DNA from 3 places in the Arthrobacter sp. YA7-1 genome. Region 1 is predicted to be linked to each of the others. Evidence: predicted binding sites of a transcription regulator. Region 1 holds the regulator's gene; each other region holds the start of a gene.
What was found. Region 1 encodes HrcA, which represses chaperone genes, less so after heat shock. Its sites were predicted from a motif close to TTNGCACTCGNNNNNNNCGAGTGCNAA; they were not measured.
Positions count from the first base shown of each region.

Region 2: the regulator HrcA is predicted to act here: its motif matches at 1,462-1,488, upstream of groL (chaperonin GroEL).
Region 3: the regulator HrcA is predicted to act here: its motif matches at 2,672-2,698, upstream of OIT41_RS14920 (FmdB family zinc ribbon protein).

Region 1 is NZ_CP110114.1:2,288,988-2,293,248, reverse strand. Features, by position in the region: gene OIT41_RS10775 (16S rRNA (uracil(1498)-N(3))-methyltransferase) at 1-243, opposite strand, end outside; gene dnaJ (molecular chaperone DnaJ) at 246-1,376, opposite strand; gene hrcA (heat-inducible transcriptional repressor HrcA) at 1,443-2,456, opposite strand; gene OIT41_RS10760 (DUF3097 domain-containing protein) at 2,644-3,501, shown strand; gene OIT41_RS10755 (DUF4870 domain-containing protein) at 3,605-4,018, shown strand; gene hemW (radical SAM family heme chaperone HemW) at 4,073-4,261, opposite strand, start outside.
Region 2 is NZ_CP110114.1:862,342-866,602, forward strand. Features, by position in the region: gene OIT41_RS04115 (cold-shock protein) at 1-42, shown strand, start outside; gene OIT41_RS04120 (ABC transporter substrate-binding protein) at 135-1,403, shown strand; gene groL (chaperonin GroEL) at 1,701-3,329, shown strand; gene OIT41_RS04130 (ribonuclease HI family protein) at 3,499-4,261, shown strand, end outside.
Region 3 is NZ_CP110114.1:3,185,647-3,189,907, reverse strand. Features, by position in the region: gene OIT41_RS14930 (AAA family ATPase) at 1-1,111, shown strand, start outside; gene OIT41_RS21010 (hypothetical protein) at 1,121-1,366, shown strand; gene OIT41_RS14925 (Flp pilus assembly protein CpaB) at 1,407-2,243, opposite strand; gene OIT41_RS14920 (FmdB family zinc ribbon protein) at 2,346-2,609, opposite strand; gene OIT41_RS14915 (5-formyltetrahydrofolate cyclo-ligase) at 2,766-3,371, opposite strand; gene galU (UTP--glucose-1-phosphate uridylyltransferase GalU) at 3,489-4,261, shown strand, end outside.

The DNA of each region.
Region 1 (4,261 bases):
CACGGCCGGGCGGCCTTCCTCCTGGACGGCGGAGGCAAGGACGGTCAAGGTACCCTGCCCGGATCCGGCCACGGTGCCCGTGAGCCGCTTACCCGCACCGTCGGCGATGTCGACCGCTTCGCCGATTTCCAGGCGCTTGACCGTGACAGCGTGCCTGGCTTCGGCGCCGTCGAGCACGAAAGTGTCACCGGTGCCGAGTCCGTCCAAGGTTCCGGCAGCGGTGAAGAATACGGGGTTGCTCACCGCTACAGGTTACCGAGCTTGTCCCGCAGCTTCGCGAACATACCGCCGCTGGCCACGAGCTTGCCCTCGGTGAACTGCTCTCCGCGCAATTTGGCCAGTTGGCGGAGCAGGTCTTCCTGGGCGGCGTCTAGCTTGCCGGGCGTCTCCACATGCAGGTGCACCTTGAGGTCTCCCCTGCCGTAGCCGCGCAGGTGGGTGACGCCCAGCCCGCGAAGGGTGATGACTTCGCCGGACTGGGTGCCGGACTTGACGTCGATCTCCTGGGGGCCGTCGAAGGTCTCAAGCTGCAGTTCCGTGCCCAATGCCGCGGCGGTCATGGGAACACTGAGCGTTGCATGAAGGTCGTCGCCTTCACGAAGGTAGGTGGAATCGCTGTTTACCCGGATCTCCACGTAGAGGTCGCCGGGAGGCCCGCCCGCAGGACCTGCTTCGCCTTGCGACGACAGCTGGATGCGGGTTCCGGTGGCGACGCCGCCCGGCACCTTGACGGTCAGCGAACGGCGGCTGCGGATGCGGCCCTGGCCGTTGCATTCATTGCAAGGATCCTTGATGATCGAGCCGAAACCTTCGCACGATCCACACGGTGCCGCGGTCATGACCTGGCCGAGGATCGAGCGCACGGCCCGCTGGACCTGGCCCGAGCCGCCGCAGATGTCGCAGCGCTCCGGGTGGGTGCCCGCGCGGCAGCATGAGCCCTCGCACGTGGGGCAGATGACAGCAGTGTCCACCTCAAGCTTCTTGTTGACGCCGAAGACAGCCTCGCGCAAGTCGATGCGCACACTGATGAGGGCGTCCTGCCCGCGACGCATACGTGATGCGGGCCCCTGCATGCCGCCACCTCCTCCGCCGAAGAAGGTGTCGAAGATGTCCTGGAACGCGAATCCCTGGCCTGCGTAGCCGCCGCCGAAACCGTTGTCCGTCCCGTTCTCGTTGCCTGTGGCGTCGTAGACGCGGCGCTTCTGGGGGTCGGAGAGGACCTCGTAAGCGTGGGTCACGGCTTTGAATTCCTCCGCAGCGCCGGCCCCGGGGTTCACATCGGGGTGGAGCTTACGTGCAAGCTTGCGGTAGGCCTTCTTGATCTCCTCGCCGGTTGCTTCCGACGAGACGCCCAGAACGTCATAGTGACTGCTCAAAGTCGGTATCTCTTCCTTTATTACGGGTACACTGCGTTTCTTGCGGGGCGGTTCCAGCCGAAGCCGTCAACCGCCCAGAATGCGGGAAAGGTAGCGTGCGACGGCCCGGACGGCCGCCATGGTGTTGGGGTAGTCCATGCGGGTGGGTCCAAGAATGCCGATCTTGGCGCTGCTGCCCGGACCGTAGCCCGTGGCAACCACCGAAGCCTCGGAGAGGCCGTCATAGGGGTTTTCGCGGCCGATGCTCACCGTGACTCCCCGGGGGTCTTCCGCCATGTCCGACAGCAGCCGCAACATGACCACCTGCTCCTCGAGCGCTTCGAGGACAGGGCCGATGCTCAGGGGGAAGTCCACGTTGGAGCGGGCCAGGTTGGCCGTGCCGGCCATGACCATGCGTTCGTCGCGGCTCCGGTCGGCGAGCCTTTGGAGACCGTGGGCAAGGGCGCCTGCAAGGTTCCGGAGCGCCGGCGGGCACAAGGCCACCACCGAGGGCAGGACTTGGGACATGAGGTCGAGCTGTGAGCCAGCAATGCTTCCAAGGAATCGCGCGCGCAACGTCATGAGCTCTTCGTCGGCAGTGTCCGCCGCTGCGTGTACAACGCCTTGTTCCACTTTGCCCGAATCCGCGATCAGCACTACCAGGACCTGGCGCGGTGCCAAAAGGACAAACTCGATGTGCCGGACGCGTGCGCGGCTCAGGTGCGGATACTGGACGACGGCGACCTGGTTGGTGAGTTGGGACAGGAGCCGGACCGTGCGCTCCAGGATGTCCTCGACGTCGTCGGGGCCCTCAAGCAACGAGTGGATGGCCCGGCGCTCGGCAGCCGACAGCGGCTTGACCTCGGAAATGCGGTCCACGAACAGGCGGTAGCCCTTGTCCGTGGGGATGCGGCCTGCACTGGTGTGCGGTGCCGCAATGAGGCCTTCCTCTTCCAAGAGGGCCATGTCATTGCGGATGGTGGCGCTCGACACTCCCAGATGGTGCCGTTCGACCAAGGCTTTGGAGCCGACAGGCTCGCGGGAGTGAACGTAGTCCTCCACGATGGCGCGTAGCACTTCAAGCTTGCGTGGTTCGCTCACTGCCCACCTCCATTCAACAACCGGTACTTCTACAGTTAGCACTCAACATGCCCAAGTGCTAACAAGTCTAGTATGAGCCACCTCGTTGTTAGCATTGGTACCGCTCGCGGCGAACATGATGCCCGCGCGGTCCTGCGGAATTCCAAGGACCGTGACCGATCCCTTAGCGCAAAGTGGTGTGAAGACCGTGTCTTACGACAATTGGGGCCCGCAAGACCTCTCCTCGCCGGCCAAGCGGCAACTGCCTGAAGTGCCCGCTGAACGCGGAATGGTGCTCGAGGACGTGCAGTCCGGTTGGGTCGGGGCCGTGACCAGGGTGGAGAAGTCCGGAGGCATGCACATCGTGGTGCTTGAGGACCGGCGGGGAAAAGCGAAATCGTTCCGGCTTGGTTTCGGATTCCTGCTGGAGGGGCAAGCGGTGAAGCTCCTCCCGCCGGTGCCGCGCGGGGCGGCCGCAAAGGGCGCATCCCAACCGGGCAGGACGGCGTCGGGTTCCGTCCGGGTGGCCGGCCAGCGGGCGCAGGTCGCCAAGGCAAGCCGGATCTGGGTGGAAGGCAAGCACGACGCCGAACTTGTGGAAAAGGTCTGGGGAGACGATCTGCGGGTGGAGGGCATCGTCGTCGAGCCCTTGCACGGCGTGGACGATCTCAAGGCGGCCATCGCCGCCTTCTCCCCCGGCCCTGGCCGCCGGCTCGGAATCCTGGTTGATCACCTGGTGCCGGATTCGAAGGAGTCGCGCATCGCTGCCGGCGCCATGACGTTGCCGGGCGCCAAAGGAAACGTCCTGATCGTCGGTCACCCGTATGTGGACGTCTGGCAGGCAATCCGGCCCAAGGTGCTGGGGATCGAACAATGGCCGACCGTAGCGCGCGGCACGGATTGGAAGACCGGCATCCTCAGGTCGTTCGGTTGGCCGCACGAGACGGCCGAAGACGTGGGACTGGGTTGGCAGAGGCTTCTGGGCGCCGTCCATAGCTACGCCGACCTGGAGGCGTCTTTGTTGGGACGCGTGGAGGAAGTGATCGATTTCCTGACCGTCGCATGATGGTTTGGATGCCTCCGGGCCCGGACGTGGTCGTCCGATCCCGTGCCGAGCAAGTATTCTGGGACAGCAACACCGCACCTATAGCTACTCGAAGGAAGAAACTGTGGCAGACAACGCTCCTGACGATCGGGACGGCACCTCGGGCCAATCCCAGTACCACGGCGTTCCTGCCAACGCGCTGCCCTTGACCGCCTCGGAAGACCGGCAGTGGGCAACCCTGGCGCACTTCGGCGGGATCCTTGGCTGCGTGCCTTCGCTTCTGATCTACCTGATCTTCCGCGAACGTGGTCCGTTCACGGCCCAGGAATCAAAGGAAGCCCTCAACTTCACTTTGCCGCCGACGATTGCCGCGGTGCTCGCCAACATTCTCGTCTTGCTCCCGGTGGTGGGAAACCTGTTCGCGGTCCTTGCCACGGGAATCTGGGTCGCGGTGACCTGCTTCTCGGTGTCCGCTGGAATCCGCGTCAACCACGGACAGCCGCACCGCTACCGCTTCAACCTGCGCTGGATCAAGTAGCCGTTCTTCGCGGGTGCCTATGACGGTTCGCGCGCCCGCCGTCCGCGCCGGACGTTAGTCCGGAAGGATCCGGCGGACCACGGCATCTGCGAGCAGCCGGCCCTTGAGGGTCAGGACCAGCCGTCCTTGGAAGGCCGCTGCGGGTTCAACCAGGCCGTCGGCAATGAGGCCTGCGACGGCGTGACGGCCCACTTTGTCGAGCGCGTCGACTTGAAGCCCGGTGCCGAGCCGCGCCTCCAGCAT
Region 2 (4,261 bases), 1.4 Mb from region 1:
GGCCAGAAGGGCCCCCAGGCAGAAAGCGTGCGGCTTATCTAGTGGGTGTTGCGGCAACAGGGCTGTCCCTGCCTCTTGGGGTGCGCCGGTCCCGGGTATCGTTGGCAGCACCTCTCCTTGCAGGTTTTGCAGCCTTGGCCGTTGGACTGGCCGGGTGTTCCGCCCCCGTTGGCAACGCCAGGCTCAGCTCCGTCACTCCGAGCGGCGACGGCGTCCTGCGCGTCGGCGTGATTCTGGACAATACGGGTAGTTCCGCCTTCCTCAACGAGTCCGAGCTGGCAGCGGCCAAATTGGCCGTCAAGCAGATCAACGACTCCGGCGGCTACAAGAACCGCCCGGTCGAGTTGCTCCCGGAATCCGCGGCCGGCGAAGGCATCAGCGCCAGCCAAGGGGCCAGCGCGGCGGCCTTCACGGCCGATACAGCCACGCAAGCCAAGGCTTTGCTTTCGGCCCACGCCGACGTCGTTGTGGGGCCGACGGATTCGAGCCATGCACCCGCCGCCATCGATGTGCTGGCTCCTGCCCGGATTCCGCTCATCTCGCCGGCCAACACGGCGTCGGGGCTGAGCAGCTACAAGAACGGCGGTTTCTACTTCCGCACCTCGGCCGCTGATGCCGCACAGGGGAGCGTCTTGGCGAAGCTTGCCCACGACGGCGGCGCCAAGAGGATTTCCGTCCTCCACGAATCCGGGGACTACGGCACTCGTGTTTCCGGAGCGGTCATGGACGCTGCCCGCAGCCTCGGAATGGAGGCAGTGACCAACACGGAATTCGCGGCCGGCAAAGCAGCTCCCGCCGCGGCGGGCATCAAGTCCGGCACTCCTGACGCCGTCGTCGTGGTTGCCCGTGATGGCGCCCAAGGCGCCCTGGCCGAGCTCTTGAACGCGGGGTTGAGCGGCAAGAACCTGATCTTGAGCGACGGTGCCATCCGCCAATACGGAACCGCGCTGGGAGCCGGTGGCCTCGACGGCGCGCGGGGAATTCTTCCAGGCGTCTTCCCGAGTGCGGAGTTCCAGGCGGACCTGACCGGCATCGACCCCAAACTCAAGGACACAACGTACGCGGCCGAAACGTACGACGCCGTCACCCTCGCGGCGCTCGCGGCCGCGGCGGCGGGCGACGACGCCGGCGGTTCGATCGCAGCCTGGCTCACCACCGTGTCCGGCGGGACACGTCCGACGTCGGGTGATGCGGCAACGAAGGAACGCACGTCCTGTACGTCATACAAGGACTGCCTCGAGGTGCTGAAGGGGGCCAAGCTTCCGGATTACGACGGCGAGTCCGGCACCATCGGGTTCGACGCCAATGGCGACGTTACATCGTCCAATTACATGGTCTTCACCTACGGTGCAGACAACACTGCGCGGGTGAGTGGCAAGGAGACCGCCTCGCGGACTCCGTGATCGGCTTGTGCCCGTAGCGAATTCCCCTGGCGTGGCGAGCAGTTTCCCTCGCTTGCTGCTTGCACTCTCCTCGGGTGAGTGCTAATTATTGATTAGCACTCTCAAGCACTGACTGCTAATTCTTCACGGCTCCGGCCGTCTGGAAACACTGGCGGTGTTTGGGGGAACAAAGAAAACCTTGCTGGGGTGAGATCCCGAGCGCGCGGCGTACAGAGGCCGAACGCGAAGGATCGTCCGTCGCGGGCACCGCAGTGAAGGCACCTTCTTAACGACTGTCCCGAAAGGACTACCGCCGTTATGGCCAAGATCATTGCATTTGATGAAGAGGCACGCCGCGGTCTCGAGCGGGGTCTGAACATCCTCGCCGACGCCGTCAAGGTCACCCTCGGCCCGCGTGGACGCAACGTCGTCCTCGAAAAGAAGTGGGGCGCCCCCACGATCACCAACGATGGTGTTTCCATCGCCAAGGAGATCGAGCTGGACGATCCCTACGAGAAGATCGGCGCCGAGCTGGTCAAGGAAGTTGCCAAGAAGACTGACGACGTCGCTGGCGACGGCACCACCACCGCCACCGTCCTGGCCCAGGCCCTCGTCAAGGAAGGCCTGCGCAACGTAGCTGCCGGCGCCGACCCGCTGTCCCTCAAGCGCGGCATCGAGAAGGCTGTTGAAGCCGTCATCCGCGAACTGCTGGCCTCGGCCAAGGAGATCGAGACCAAGGAAGAGATCGCAGCCACGGCTTCCATCTCTGCCGGCGACACCGAAATCGGTAACCTCATTGCTGAAGCCCTGGACAAGGTCGGCAAGGAAGGCGTCATCACGGTCGAGGAGTCCAACACCTTCGGCCTGGAGCTTGAACTCACCGAGGGCATGCGCTTCGACAAGGGTTACATCTCCGCTTACTTCGTCACCGACGCAGAGCGCCAGGAAACGGTCCTCGAAGACCCGTACATCCTGATCGTCAACTCCAAGATCTCCAACGTGAAGGAACTCGTTGCGGTCCTGGAGAAGGTCATGCAGTCCAACAAGCCGCTGCTGATCATCGCCGAAGACATCGAGGGCGAGGCCCTGGCCACCCTGATCGTCAACAAGATCCGTGGCACCTTCAAGTCCGTTGCCGTCAAGGCTCCGGGCTTCGGTGACCGCCGTAAGGCACAGCTCGCCGACATCGCGATCCTCACCGGCGGCCAGGTCATCTCTTCGGAGGTCGGCCTCAGCCTCGAGAACGCAACCCTCGAACTGCTCGGCAACGCCCGCAAGGTTGTTGTCACCAAGGACGAGACCACCATCGTCGAAGGTGCCGGCGACGCCGACGCCATCGCCGGCCGCGTGGCACAGATCCGTGCCGAGATCGAGAACTCCGATTCCGACTACGACCGTGAGAAGCTGCAGGAGCGCCTGGCCAAGCTGGCCGGCGGCGTTGCAGTCATCAAGGCCGGTGCCGCAACCGAGGTAGAGCTCAAGGAGCGCAAGCACCGCATTGAGGACGCAGTCCGCAACGCGAAGGCTGCCGTTGAAGAAGGCATCGTCGCCGGTGGTGGCGTTGCCCTCATCCAGGCCGGTGCCAAGGCATTCGCCAACCTGCAGCTCGAAGGCGACGAAGCAACGGGCGCCAACATCGTCCGCGTTGCCATCGACGCTCCGCTCAAGCAGATCGCCCACAACGCCGGCCTCGAGCCGGGCGTTGTCATCGACAAGGTCCGCGGCCTGCCGTCGGGCCACGGCCTGAACGCCGCAACCGGCGTTTACGAGGACCTGCTGGCTGCCGGCGTCAACGACCCCGTAAAGGTCACCCGCTCGGCTCTCCAGAACGCAGCCTCCATCGCTGGTCTGTTCCTGACCACCGAGGCCGTTGTTGCCGACAAGCCGGAGAAGAACGCTCCGGCCATGGGTGGCGGCGACGACATGGGCGGCATGGGCGGCTTCTAAGCCCCCGCTGTAGCTCACCAGCCACACGCACGACGACGGTTCCCGCCTCAGGTGGGGGCCGTCGTCGCCGTTTAACCACCACGCCCGCTCACGCATGTCGGGTTTTGGCGGAACGCCCCCTCACCTTTGCGGTCCGGGAGTGTCGGGGTGGTCTGGCAGGATGGAAAGCATGACGATTATTGCTGCCGCCGACGGTTCTGCCCTCGGCAATCCCGGGCCTGCCGGTTGGGCCTGGTACGTGAACGACTCTTGCTGGAGGGCCGGGGGGTGGCCGCACGGAACCAACAACCAGGGCGAGCTCATGGCGGTGCTGGACCTCTTCCGGTCAACGGCACACGTTCCCGACGAAGAGCTGAAGATTCTGTGCGACAGCCAGTACGTCATCAATTGCATCACCAAGTGGATGCCAGGGTGGAAGCGCAAGGGCTGGCGCAAAGCGGACGGGAAGCCCGTCTTGAACGTCGATCTCCTCAAGGACATCGACCAAGCCATTGTCGGCCGCAAGTACACGTTCGAGTGGGTCAAGGGCCACGCAGGCCACGACCTCAACGAGGCTGCCGACGATCGCGCCCGCGCGGTGGCCACCGCATACCAGCAAGGTATAGCCGCTCCCGGCGGACCCGGTTATCCCGGAGCCGAAGCTGCAGGGTCTTTGGCCCGCACATCATCAGCGGGCACGCCACCAGCTCGTATGCAGTCAGCCCGCACGATGCCTGTGGAGGCGCCGTCGCTTTTCGACGACGATCATGACGACGCCGATGCGCCGGATGAAGACCTGACGTTGTTCGGCGGCCAAGACCTTTCGGACGGGTCGCCTTTGCTCAACGCGACGGTGGCGTTCGCGGAGCAGGAGGCGTTCATCGAGCCCACCCTCTTCGCCGGTGACGACGAACAAGCGGTCCTTGGCCAGGACGGCGGGCGCTCAGACGAGG
Region 3 (4,261 bases), 900 kb from region 1:
CGACGGCGGCCTGCGTCGATTGCCGGACGGCCAGTCCGTCACGGGGCTGGACCGCTCGGTAGTGGTTGAATACATCCCGGACGGCACCGGCCTGCCTGGTGCCGACCACGAAGGTGTCGAATCTGTCGCCGCCGAAGTGAACCGCGTAGTTGACCTGGTGTTTCAACACGCCAGTCTCCGGCCGCGGACCTCGCTCGCCGTCGTCACCGCAAGCCTGCGCCATGCCGCAAGGATCGGCGAAGCCATCAGGCTCCAACTTCCCAACTATCCGCTGCTCTCGGGTTTCTTCAACGCCGGCGCGGAGTCCTTCCGCGTGGTGGACCTGGAGCGCGCGCAGGGACTGGTCCGCGACCACATCATTTTCTCGCTGGGCTTCGGGCGCACCCCGCATGGCCGGGCGCTGCACAGTTTCGGCCCTCTGTCCGTCGAAGGCGGGCGAAACAAATTTGCCCTGGCTATGACCCGCTCCCGAAGGTCCATGCACGTCCTGAGCTGCTTCCGTCCGGAAGACCTCGATCTTGACCGGCTGGCCCACGGCGCCGTCGACTTCCATGAACTCCTTGACCGTGAACTGTCGGGGAACTCCGATCTGGGGACACCGGCCACCAGGGCAGCCGCCAGCGAGCAAGCGCTCGGCGAGGATCCGTTGGTGGCGGATCTGGGCGAGCGGCTCCGAGCCCGGGGAGCGCGCGTGTGGCACCACTATGACGGAGTCCTGGACATCGCCGCGGCGGCCGATCCCGTGCACACGATCGGCCGGGATGACAGCGAAATGCCTACGCCGGTGGCCATTGAATCGGATGGCACGGAACGATACCGCCGCATGAGCGTGAGGGAGCGCAGCAGGCTCCGGCCACAGCTCCTGGAACGCCTTGGCTGGCGCTACATGTCGCTGTGGACCATCGAAGTATTCACGGATCCCTCGTCCTGCGCGGATCGCATTGGATCCTATCTGGGACTCGAGAAGCCTGTGGCGCCATCGTATGGTGATGTCCAGGATGGATTCCTGGACATCGATGTTGAACAATTGGAACTGAATAGCCAGGCGGAACCCTCCGCGGCCAGGGCCAGCGGCGCGCAAGGCGCTGGCTCGGGTCCGGCTATCCCCTAAGGAAACGCAATGGCGGAAAGCAAAAGCACTCATTCCAGGCCGCTCGCGGGCACCAGCGCCGGAGCGGCAGACGCTGATACCGGGTTGGCCACGCAGGAGAAGGCAGAAGTGAAGCCCGCACCGGAACGGAAGCCGGCAGGAGAAGGTATTCTGCCCAAGAAAGCTTCCGAGGACGATCCGCGCCGTTGGGGCGATGAATCCAGCTACGACCATGACGCTTGGCTGAAGGAACAAAGGCCCCCGCACTGGGGCTGAATGGACCATCATGGTGGTGACTCTCCGGCGGGGTTTCGCATTACCGGTTACCTGGGGGACTGACGAGGACAAAGAACAGTTTCCCGCGTGTGGAAGCCCCGGCCAGGATTTCGGCCTGTTGCGGATTGGCAGCGACAACCACAAGGCCGTCCGCCTCGCTCGTGCCCAACCATTGGCCGGCCTTGCCTCCTTGCGCGGACGTCCACAAAACCGGGACCGCAGCCGCCAGGAGTTCTGATTTCCTGCCGGGCCCTTCGAACCCGTCGGCCGCAGTGAGCACAACGTTGACCAATTGGCCCGGCGAGATGAGTTGAATAGAAGCGGGATCGGCCATGCGCAGCGGAACGGCCGCCGTCGCGGGTGCGGTGCCGGTCAGCAGGCCGGGTCCCAGGATCTGCGCGTCTGTGGGGATCTGCCCCTTCTGCAGGGGCGAGGCGAGCTGCTTTCCCCTATAGGCAGTGCCGGGAGTGAGCGCCCCGGCTGGGATTCCGTCAGGAAGGACTTCGAGTGGTTTGAGGTCGGAATCCGTCAAGCTGGACCCCGCAGGAAGATCCCGCGCGGCGGCCAGGACGATGGCTCGCGGCTCCGAAGCAGGAGTCAATTGATGGACTGCGACCCCGACCGCCACGCATAGCAGGAGTGCAACCACGAGGCGACGGTTGCGGTTCAGCCAGCTAGCGAAGGTGCGGTGCTTGTACTGTCTCTTGGGAGGACCCAAGCGGCCTCCGGCTATGGAGGGGAAACGCCGAAGACGGCGGGTGTGGGACGCGGCAATCGGCCCCGGCAGGCTATTGCGTGGAATCGATGAAGGCCTGGTTGGACCGAAGCCAAGCGATGCTGAACCGGCGCCTTGGGAAGCGTTCGGGGTTGCGGGCATGCTGCCACGCTAACCGGGCACTAAGGCGCATGGCAGGGCCTTAGTGAGCTATGTGGAAACGTTGAGCTATGTGGAAAAGCGGGGGCAACTGGTACCCAGGAATCAGCTCGCGGCAGCCGCAGGAACGGACGCCGGAGCCGGAGATGCGGCAGGTGCCGCGGGAGCGGCCGAAACAGTACTTCCCTTGGAGTCCCGGGAGTCGGTGCGGTAGAAGCCCGATCCCTTGAAGACAACGCCCACGCTGTTGAACTTCTTGCGCAACGATCCTTGGCACTCAGGACAGTCGGACAGGGAGCTGTCCGTGAAAGCCTGAACGATGTCAAAGGCATGTCCGCAGTCTTTGCAGGCATAGGCGTAAGTGGGCACTGGTGATCCTCCTCCGGGACGAACTGCAGGTCCTGTGTTGCCGAGGCGGATTGTTCCGTCCATTAGCAGTCCCAGGGCCTGAGTGCCAATTCTATCATCCGGCGTCGGGACCGGTACTACGGAATGTGGCGAAGCAGACAGGCCGGTAAAGCCTCATCATGCGGGCCGAACGAGCTGGACGATCCGATGTGGGGTGAGTGCCTCCGCCACCGGTTTGTCGAACGGTTCGGCCGGGATCGTCCCCGCAGGCAGTACTTCATGGTCGTAGACGACGGCCACAGTCGGCGGACGGTTCCCGTCGGCGTCGAGCTTGTCGAGGAGCCGGTCGTAGTAACCGCCCCCTTGGCCGATGCGGTTTCCACCCTCATCGACGGCGGTGGCCGGCAGGAAGATTCCGGTCGCATCCTTGATGACGTCACTGTCGAAACGTTCGCCCACCGGCTCGTCGATCGGGGCATACTTTGAGCGGACAAAAGCGGTCTCCGGTGTCCAATAGACCCAGCTCAGACGCCGTTCCGGTTCGCAGACGGGAAGGAGGATCCTGTGCCCGGCCGCGTGGAGCGCAGCGAGCAAAGGCATTGTGGGCGGTTCGGCGGCCACTCCGAGATAGGCCGCGAAAGTCGCGGGTCTCCCATGGGCAACATCAGCCGCCCATGAAACGCCCCGGCGGGCAATCCCCGCTCCAGCCTCTGCGCGCTGTTGCCCGGTCAAGGAGAGCCGGCGCTTGCGGTGATCCCGGCGGATGTCGTCTTTCAAAGTCACTTTTGCTCCATTTCCCGCTGCTGTGCGGCTCAGGGATGGGGAAAGGAACGGTGTGCTCCTTTGGGCCGGCACGTTCCTTTTTGCCCATTGTCCAGTTACTTCCGTTAGATTAGTCCGGTGACTTCCAATAACTGCGCCGTCCGCAAGGCCGTTATCCCTGTAGCCGGACTCGGCACCAGGTTTCTGCCTGCCACTAAAGCCATGCCCAAAGAGATGCTCCCGGTAGTCGACAAACCGGCCATCCAATATGTTGTCGAAGAAGCTGTGAGCGTGGGACTCAATGACGTCCTCATGATCACAGGCCGCAACAAGCGTGCATTGGAAGACCACTTCGACCGGGTACCGGCTTTGGAAGCGACGCTGGAGGCCAAGGGAGACATCACCAAGCTGGACTCGGTGCAGGCCACGAGCAACCTCGGCGATATTCACTACGTCCGCCAGGGCGACCCCAAGGGGCTGGGACACGCAGTGTTGCGTGCAAAGCAACACGTCGGGTACGAACCTTTCGCGGTTCTTCTCGGCGACGACCTCATCGACGCCCGGGACACGCTCCTCAGCGACATGATCGAGGTCCAGCACAAAACCGGTGGATCCGTTGTGGCCCTCATCGAAGTCGAGCCCTCCCAGATCAGCGCCTACGGCTGCGCGGACATCGAGGACATCGGTGAGGACGGCTACGTTCGCATCAAGCAACTTGTCGAAAAGCCTGCTGCCGACGAAGCTCCGTCCAACCTGGCCGTGATCGGCCGGTACGTACTCCACCCCTCGGTGTTCGACGTTCTCGAGAAGACCGAACCGGGCCGTGGGGGAGAGATCCAACTGACGGACGCCCTTCAGGTCCTGGCTGCCGGCGAGGGTGAAGGCAGCGGCGTCTACGGAGTCGTCTTCCG